Regions from separate parts of the Pectobacterium wasabiae CFBP 3304 genome, predicted to be linked through region 2. Evidence: predicted binding sites of a transcription regulator. Region 2 holds the regulator's gene; each other region holds the start of a gene.
The links. The regulator PurR, encoded in region 2, represses purine synthesis genes. The targets are predictions, from matches to a motif close to CANGCAAACGTTTGCNTG.

Region 1 (2,186 bases), 640 kb from region 2:
TTCTTCAACCACTAACCAATCTCGAAATAGTTCAAAACCTTCCAGAACGCGGTGTTCACGTGGAGCAATTAGCGTTTCCAGCGTTTGTTCATCAGGTTTATCCGAACGATAGAGACCGAAATTTTTTCCTTCTCGGTTAGAACGCAGGTAAAACCGCCCCTGATAGTGATCGATACCATATTCATGATCTTTCCGACGTGGAATGCCAACCTGCGGCACCGCATCTGGGAGCGTCGCATCGAGTAATAATACCTCGGTCGTCGTAGTGCTACTGAGGTAAATAGTGATGTAGTGCTCTGATGTCGTTTTACTCAAGCTGACATAATAGGTGTCGTCTTTCTCTTCATATACCAGTTCATCTTGTGCGGGATCGCTCCCCAGACGGTGACGATAGACCTGATACGGCAATAGCGTTTGTTCATGTTTACGCACGTAGTACAGCACCGTCGAATCGGCTGACCATTCCGCACCTGCGGTCACATTTTCGATCACATCCGGTAGCCATTCGCCGCTGTTCAGATCGCGAAAGCGCAGCGTGTACTGCCGACGGGATAAAAAATCCTCCGAGAGGGCCAATAGCGTGTTGTTTGGGCTAATCTCAAGCGCGCCGAGACTATAAAATTCATGTCCCTCCGCACGTTGATTCCCATCCAACAGCGTTTCCCACGTTGCTGTCGAGTGCTCAGGCTGGCGCAGATAGATGGCGTACTCTTTACCCGGCTCATAGCGGCTTTGATAACGATAGCCTTTTCTGACATACGGCACAGACATGTCCGTCGATGGAATGCGTTTAACCATTTCGTCATACAGCGACCGTTTACGCACTTCGTGAGGCGCCATAATCGCTTCACTATAGGCATTTTCCTGTTCCAGATAGGCTAACACCTGCGGATCGGTACGCTGATCATCACGCAGCCAGTAATAGTTGTCGATACGCGTATCGCCATGTGTGCTTATGGCGTGGGGCTTTTTTTCAGCTTGCGGTGTCTTCATCGCATCGGATCTCGTTGTCTTGACATAAAAATTCACTCTGCCAGAAGAGTGGCACGATTGCCCAGCAATGCCAAGCCACGTCCTTGTCTCTTGGTGCGCTTTTGCGTAACGCATTCCAGAGCCGCCCTCTTTAATGCGCACGCAAACGTTTTCGTTTATACTGCGGCCATTTTTCACAACCCGATCAGGTATAAGGTTATGTTAACGATTGGAACCGCCCTGCGTGCGGATGCAACACGAGTAATGCTGCTTGGCTCCGGTGAATTAGGCAAAGAAGTGGCGATCGAGTGTCAGCGCCTGGGAATCGAAGTGATTGCGGTCGATCGCTATGCCGATGCCCCAGCAATGCAGATTGCACATCGTAGCCACGTCATCAATATGTTGGATGGCGACGCATTAAAGGCGTTGGTTGAAGCCGAACGCCCTGATTATATCGTGCCGGAAATTGAAGCCATCGCCACCGATATGCTGGTGACACTGGAAAAACAGGGCCACCATGTTGTCCCCTGTGCTGAAGCGACACGCCTGACGATGAACCGAGAAGGTATCCGTCGTCTGGCTGCCGAAACGCTCGGCGTTCCGACATCCACCTACCGTTTTGCCGACAGTGAAGAGCGTTTTTATCAAGCTGTAGAGGCAATTGGCTATCCCTGTATTGTGAAGCCCGTCATGAGCTCATCCGGCAAAGGGCAAAGCCTGATTCGCTCCGCTGAACAGTTAGAGCAGGCATGGAGCTATGCCCAACAGGGTGGCCGTGCAGGCAGCGGACGCGTCATCGTTGAAGGGTTGGTTAATTTTGATTTTGAGATCACCCTGCTAACCATCCATGCGGTTGACGGTATTCATTTCTGTGCGCCAATCGGCCATCGACAAGAAGATGGCGACTATCGCGAATCCTGGCAGCCGCAGCAGATGAGTGAACTGGCACTGGATCGCGCACAAAAGATGGCCAGCGACGTAGTGAAAGCGCTCGGTGGCTATGGCTTGTTCGGCGTTGAGTTGTTCGTCTGCGGTGATGAAGTTATTTTCAGTGAAGTCTCCCCTCGCCCGCACGATACTGGCATGGTGACGATGATTTCTCAGGATCTGTCCGAGTTTGCCCTGCACGTTCGCGCTTTCCTTGGGTTGCCAATTGGCGTGGTTCGTCAGTACGGTGCATCGGCTTCTGCTGTAATTTTGCCGGAGCTTGAAAG
Region 2 (2,186 bases):
GCGACTCGCGTAAGATCGTGCAAGCGGCGAGGTAATGTATTTTCTAGTCCTGCGCGCAGGACACGATGGAAAAACATATCCAACCGTTCACACTCCCACCATCCGTCCATATAGCTTTCACCTAACCCCAATGAACCTTCCTGCAAGACGCGTTTAAAAAAACTGGTATTGATCACGTGGATGTCAAAAGGACGAGAGCCGTTAATGGTGATATCCGCAGCGGTTAGCCTTTCCTGCATGATTTTGAACCAGGGCGAGGTATGGCTACGCTGTTCTTTTGCATAAGGTGTACCCATGATGTCTCCTAAATTTTTCACGTGTGAAAGTATGGAAAAACATACCTGGACAGCACTTACCGCAGCCGATGTATCGGCTGTCACCAGAGAAAAATGAAGAAGAAATTTGCGCGTAAACGGGGTGCCCATTGGCAAAAAATGCGTACCTGTTTACCGAAGTGCGGCCATCACTATTTTGGGTTTTATCAGTGAAACTGAAACGCAAAGTTCAGTTTAGAGTCGCTTCAGCCAATATACAAGAGAATTGGCTGAAGCAGAGAGGGAAAGCGGATAGGTATAAGAAAATCGTGTGTGTTGAATTGTCGAGGTTAGCGGCGATAATCGCGGAACGGGCCGTCGGCAACCGAGCGGCGCTCAATCAGCGTCGGATGCACTTCAATGACGTGTGCATCTTCGCGCTTGCTGGTAATACGATCCAGCAACATAGAGAAGGCGGATTGGCCCAGACGCTCTTTCGGCTGATGGATGGTGGTTAGTGCCGGTGTAAAGAACCGTGCGTGACGCACATTGTCATAACCGATCACCGAAATATCCTGTGGTACACGTAACCCCAATTCGTCTGCCGCACAAATGGCACCCATCGCCATGATGTCGCCACCACAGAATACGGCGGTGGGCCGCTGTTTTTGCGCGAGAATCTGATGCATGGCTTTATAACCGGATTCCGGTTCAAAATCGCCTCGCACGACCCATTCATCGCGCACGGCGATGTCGGCTTCCTTCAACGCTTTTAAAAAGCCAAGGTAGCGTCCGTTGCCCGTGTTGCGCTCTTGTATTCCTGGGATGGCACCGATATCCCGATGGCCGCGTTCAATCAGATAGCGACCCGCCATATAGCCGCCTTCAAAGGCGTTATCGATGATGGTATCGGTGAAATCGCTGTGCATTTGTCCCCAGTCCATGACGACCATGGGAATGCTGCGATAATCTTCCAACATGCCCAAGAGTTCTGGCGGGTATTCGGCACACATGACCAGCAGGCCGTCGACGCGTTTTTGCGCCAGCATCGAGAGATAAGCGCGCTGTTTGCCGATGTCGTTATGAGAATTACACAGCACCAGCGTGTAGCCTTTGGCATAACAACTGTTTTCGACTGCTTCAATGATCTCAGCGAAATAGGGTGCTTCGCTGGATGTGGCCAGCAAGCCGATAGATTTAGTGTGATTAACTTTGAGGCTGCGGGCGACGGCGCTGGGCGAGTAGTGCAATTCCTTGATTGCTGCCCTGACGGCTGCCTTAGTCTCTTCGGCGACGAAACGTGTTTTATTAATCACGTGCGATACGGTTGTGGTGGAAACGCCAGCACGTTTTGCCACATCTTTAATCGTTGCCATCTAAAAATGACTCCTGAACTTACCTGTTACAGACGTAAGTATATTGTTAATCGTTTGCCTACGTTTAAAGTTCTTCTTCTAAGCTAAAAAACAGGATTTCAGAAGGAGAGTGCCGAATGTTATACCGAAGGGATCTGGCTTGACGTTTTTCGACTGATACGCAGCGCTTTCATAAACAGCGGATTGTGTCCGATTTATCATGAAAGTGAAAGGGCTAATTTATACTATTAGTGATGCATTCGTCGGAGATTTTTCGCTAGAATTATGAAAGAATCGTAATAACCCTATTATTTGTGGCTTTAACTGCCCTGTGGGTTCTGCTGCAAATGGTGGTGTCTTTTTTTCAGAGGAAGTTTCAGATGAAACTTGTTCGCTAATAAGGAGTGGTTTATGGATACAAATCTGAAGATGTCTCTGCTGACAACCGTTGGCTCGTTGGCCGTGATCATCGCATTTAGCTTTGTTGCGGTGCTGAACTAACCGCTCGGTGCTTCCGCATTAGTTAAGCACGCAGACACGTTTGTGGTGCATAAAACGTGTCTGCATCACTGCTGTT
Region 3 (2,186 bases), 1.9 Mb from region 2:
TCCCAGGTTAAGCCCGGGGATTTCACATCCAACTTAACAGACCGCCTGCGTGCGCTTTACGCCCAGTCATTCCGATTAACGCTTGCACCCTCCGTATTACCGCGGCTGCTGGCACGGAGTTAGCCGGTGCTTCTTCTGCGGGTAACGTCAATCAGCAAGGTTATTAACCTTACTGCCTTCCTCCCCGCTGAAAGTGCTTTACAACCCGAAGGCCTTCTTCACACACGCGGCATGGCTGCATCAGGCTTGCGCCCATTGTGCAATATTCCCCACTGCTGCCTCCCGTAGGAGTCTGGACCGTGTCTCAGTTCCAGTGTGGCTGGTCATCCTCTCAGACCAGCTAGGGATCGTCGCCTAGGTGAGCCATTACCTCACCTACTAGCTAATCCCATCTGGGCACATCCGATGGCAAGAGGCCCGAAGGTCCCCCTCTTTGGTCCGAAGACGTTATGCGGTATTAGCTACCGTTTCCAGTAGTTATCCCCCTCCATCAGGCAGTTTCCCAGACATTACTCACCCGTCCGCCGCTCGTCACCCAGAGAGCAAGCTCTCCTGTGCTACCGCTCGACTTGCATGTGTTAGGCCTGCCGCCAGCGTTCAATCTGAGCCATGATCAAACTCTTCAATTTAAGATTTGTTTGATTTGCTGAACTCGTCAGCGATGCTCAAAGAATTAGTTACTGTTCATTCGTAATGAATTTACTGTTGTTCACTCTTCAAGACTTTTTATATCGTTAAGATACGGTCTTGTGAGTGCCCACACAGATTGTCTGATTATATTGTTAAAGAGCAGTGCGTTGCGGTGTTATCCGCTTCGCGAGGTGGCGTATGTTACGCTCATCACCTTCAGAGTCAACGTTTATTTTAAAGCGTTTTCTCTTTCTTTATCGACCCGGTTGTGAGTCACAGCGCCGTGTCGATGGAGGCGCATTATAGGGACTTCTCGACCTGCCGCAATAGGTATTTTAAAGAAAAATGACTGTTTGCTGCATTCCACAGCAAAACCCCGCTTTATACCTATTTTTGCACAAACTTATCCACAGAAAGCATTCAACTCAAAAATTGACGAGCATCACGCAAACGTTTTCGCTACAATTCACCGCGTTCAAAATCGTCGTGTTTTGGCGAACGCTAACTGAATATTTCTCTTTATTCCGCAATTATTGCTCTAACAAAGACGATATTCACATACCGTTCTTTACTGACTACCCAAATCCAGGGGATAACATCATCATGCAACAACGTCGTCCAATTCGCCGCGCTCTGCTCAGCGTTTCTGACAAAGCAGGTATTGTCGAATTTGCTCAAGCTCTGTCCCACCGTGGCGTTGAGCTCCTTTCTACTGGTGGAACCGCCCGTTTGCTGGCCGATGCTGGCTTAGCGGTGACAGAAGTCTCTGACTACACCGGTTTCCCGGAAATGATGGATGGGCGTGTAAAGACTCTGCACCCGAAAGTACATGGCGGCATTCTGGGACGGCGCGATCAAGATGATGCGATCATGGCGCAGCACGACATCAAACCGATTGATATCGTCGTTGTGAATTTGTATCCGTTCGCTCAGACCGTCGCCCGTGAGAACTGCTCATTAGAAGATGCCGTTGAGAACATCGATATCGGTGGCCCAACGATGGTACGCTCCGCCGCCAAGAACCATAAAGATGTGGCTATCGTGGTCAAGAGCAGCGACTACACCACTATCATTAATGAGATCGACGCCAACGAAGGTTCATTAACCTACAAAACCCGTTTCGATTTAGCCATTAAAGCATTCGAGCACACCGCCGCTTACGACAGTATGATTGCCAACTACTTTGGTGCACTGGTTCCGCCTTATCACGGTGATACCGATAAACCATCTGGCCACTTCCCACGTACGCTGAACCTGAACTACATCAAAAAGCAGGACATGCGCTACGGCGAGAACAGCCATCAGCAAGCTGCCTTCTATATAGAAGAGAATATTCACGAGGCCTCTGTCGCCACCTCTATACAGTTACAAGGCAAAGCGCTGTCTTATAACAACATCGCCGATACCGATGCTGCGCTGGAGTGTGTGAAAGAATTTGCCGAACCAGCCTGCGTCATCGTTAAACACGCGAACCCGTGTGGCGTGGCGATTGGTGGTTCAATTCTTGATGCCTACGAGCGCGCCTACAAAACTGACCCAACATCCGCATTCGGCGG
Region 4 (2,186 bases), 1.3 Mb from region 2:
GATGCCACCTAAATCTTCACGCAGTGCCAGTTGCACGCTGGCGGGGATATCTTGTGCAATACGAGCGAGCAAGGCTTGTTGACGTTGTTCCTGACTGTAGCGACGCGTTGACATGACAAAACTCCGAAGGGGGATTCGGGGGTCTATGCTACCTTGTTTATATCAGGACATCCAGAATGGATACTTATTATAATTCAACGCGTTAATGTTATTGGTTTTCCGACGAATATTCATATTCGTCGGAAAGGTAGCGCGATTTTAGAAGTTGTAACCGACGACCAGGTAGTAGCCCCAACCGGTGGATTTCACTTCAAACGGGCCTTTGCCAAAGTTGAGTTCTGTGCCATCAGCCCATTGGCCGCCGTTGTGGAAATAACGAGCGACAAACGAGTAGTGCCAGTGGTCGTAGCCCAGTGCCAGAATATGGCTGGAGGCAATGGAGTTGTTAGTGCGGCTTGAATTTGATTTATCACGCAGTTCTGAACCGAAATCGAAATTGGTGAAGCTGATATACGAGACGTTACCGCCCATCAGGGAGCCGAGTGGGTAAGAGTATTTCACTTTTACACGATAGCCGTCCCACTCATTTTCGTTCGCTGCGCCGTAGTTCTGCCATTGGTATTTGGCATAGCCGTTCAGTGAGAGCGACAGATCGGTTCCGGTATCAATATCGGTCCCTAACCCCATGTACCACGTGCTCTGGCGTGAACCGCTGTTGCGACCCTGATCGTAAATAACATTATTGGCGATGTACCACTCTTTAAACGGTCCAAAGCTCAGATCCGTTCCTGTCAGTTTATCAATCGAGAAGCGTGGCTCGATCTCGACAAACAGTGGGGAGCCTTTATCCCAAATACCGCGGCTGTCGGGATCGCCACCGAAAAACTTAGGTGCGTCGGCGTAGCCGTAGAAATCGAACCAGTCTTTACGCGCAAATGCTTCATATTCCAGGTAAGTCGTGCTGTTCAGGTGTGGTCCGAAACGCGTGTGGGCGCTGCCGACGACGTTAACGCTCTGGTGCCACCAGTCGGAGAGGTATTCAGCTTTATTGCTGTCGGCAAGGGCAGGCATTGAGCATGACAGTGCGAGCAAGGCGCCTGCGGCGAAAGTTTTTTTCATGTTAAGTACCGTAGTGTTAGACGTTATTTACGCCATGCGTAAGACCGCAAAATAAGTTTTGGTAATATCAAAAAAAATCAGAAGATAATTTTGTCATGCATTTTAAGTAAAAATAGACGCAATGCACGAAAACGATTGCCTTCTATTACGCCATTACATTTGTAGTGTGACTTTAATCACATAATTGGATTGAGGATTTTACCTTGCTAAAAAGGATGTGGAGGTCGAAAACAGGCAGGAAATGGCGGAAATCTCACAGAACGAACGGTAAAACCTATCGATATCCAGTTGGATAGATAGGGTGGTGTGAAACATGGTATCTTGAATACAAGGACTTTTGGCTCCAATTGATTTTTCGCCTGATTCAGCCGGCAAACGATACGATGCGAGGTTATCGCCGATGCTTTTGGAAAATGGCTGGTTATCTGACATTACCCACACGCCTTCACCGCATTATGATGGCCGCCCGAATGATGAGGTGCCTTCCTTGCTGGTGATTCACAATATCAGTCTGCCGCCCGGTGAGTTTGGTGGTCCGTATATTGATCAACTGTTTACGGCTACTTTGGATCCCACTGCGCATCCCTATTTTGCCGATATTTCCCATTTACGTGTAGCGGCACATTGCCTGATTCGTCGCGATGGGCAAACCACACAGTATGTGTCTTTCGACCAGCGCGCCTGGCATGCCGGTGTTTCGGTGTTTGAAGGCCGTGACCGCTGTAATGATTTCTCTATTGGCATCGAGCTGGAAGGTACGGATACGCTGCCTTTTACCATGGCGCAGTATCACTCACTGGTTGCGATTACACGCCTATTAATGCGGGATTATCCTATTACACTGTCGCGAATTACCGGACATAGCGACATCGCTCCGGGCCGCAAAACCGATCCCGGCGCGGCATTTGACTGGGATGGCTATCATCGTCTGCTACAAGAAAACTGGACAGAAAACAAAGGGAGTCTCGATCAATGACGCTGTTTACACTGTTGCTTACGCTGGCATGGGAACGGTTGTTCAAGCAGGGGGAGCATTGGCAGATCGATCATCGGCTTGACGTTGTATT

Region 1: the regulator PurR is predicted to act here: its motif matches at 1,132-1,149, upstream of purT (formate-dependent phosphoribosylglycinamide formyltransferase).
Region 3: the regulator PurR is predicted to act here: its motif matches at 1,074-1,091, upstream of purH (bifunctional phosphoribosylaminoimidazolecarboxamide formyltransferase/IMP cyclohydrolase).
Region 4: the regulator PurR is predicted to act here: its motif matches at 1,244-1,261, upstream of A7983_RS03825 (nucleoside-specific channel-forming protein Tsx).

Annotation. Positions count from the first base shown of each region.
Region 1 covers NZ_CP015750.1:3,925,766-3,927,951, reverse strand. Annotated here, with positions in the region: gene A7983_RS17855 (S9 family peptidase) at 1-993, opposite strand, end outside; gene purT (formate-dependent phosphoribosylglycinamide formyltransferase) at 1,192-2,186, shown strand, end outside.
Region 2 covers NZ_CP015750.1:4,563,095-4,565,280, reverse strand. Annotated here, with positions in the region: gene cfa (cyclopropane fatty acyl phospholipid synthase) at 1-296, opposite strand, end outside; gene purR (HTH-type transcriptional repressor PurR) at 605-1,630, opposite strand; gene cydH (cytochrome bd-I oxidase subunit CydH) at 2,021-2,110, shown strand.
Region 3 covers NZ_CP015750.1:1,404,273-1,406,458, forward strand. Annotated here, with positions in the region: rRNA gene A7983_RS06320 (16S ribosomal RNA) at 1-629, opposite strand, end outside; gene purH (bifunctional phosphoribosylaminoimidazolecarboxamide formyltransferase/IMP cyclohydrolase) at 1,234-2,186, shown strand, end outside.
Region 4 covers NZ_CP015750.1:861,338-863,523, reverse strand. Annotated here, with positions in the region: gene nadC (carboxylating nicotinate-nucleotide diphosphorylase) at 1-114, opposite strand, end outside; gene A7983_RS03825 (nucleoside-specific channel-forming protein Tsx) at 259-1,119, opposite strand; gene ampD (1,6-anhydro-N-acetylmuramyl-L-alanine amidase AmpD) at 1,520-2,095, shown strand; gene ampE (beta-lactamase regulator AmpE) at 2,092-2,186, shown strand, end outside.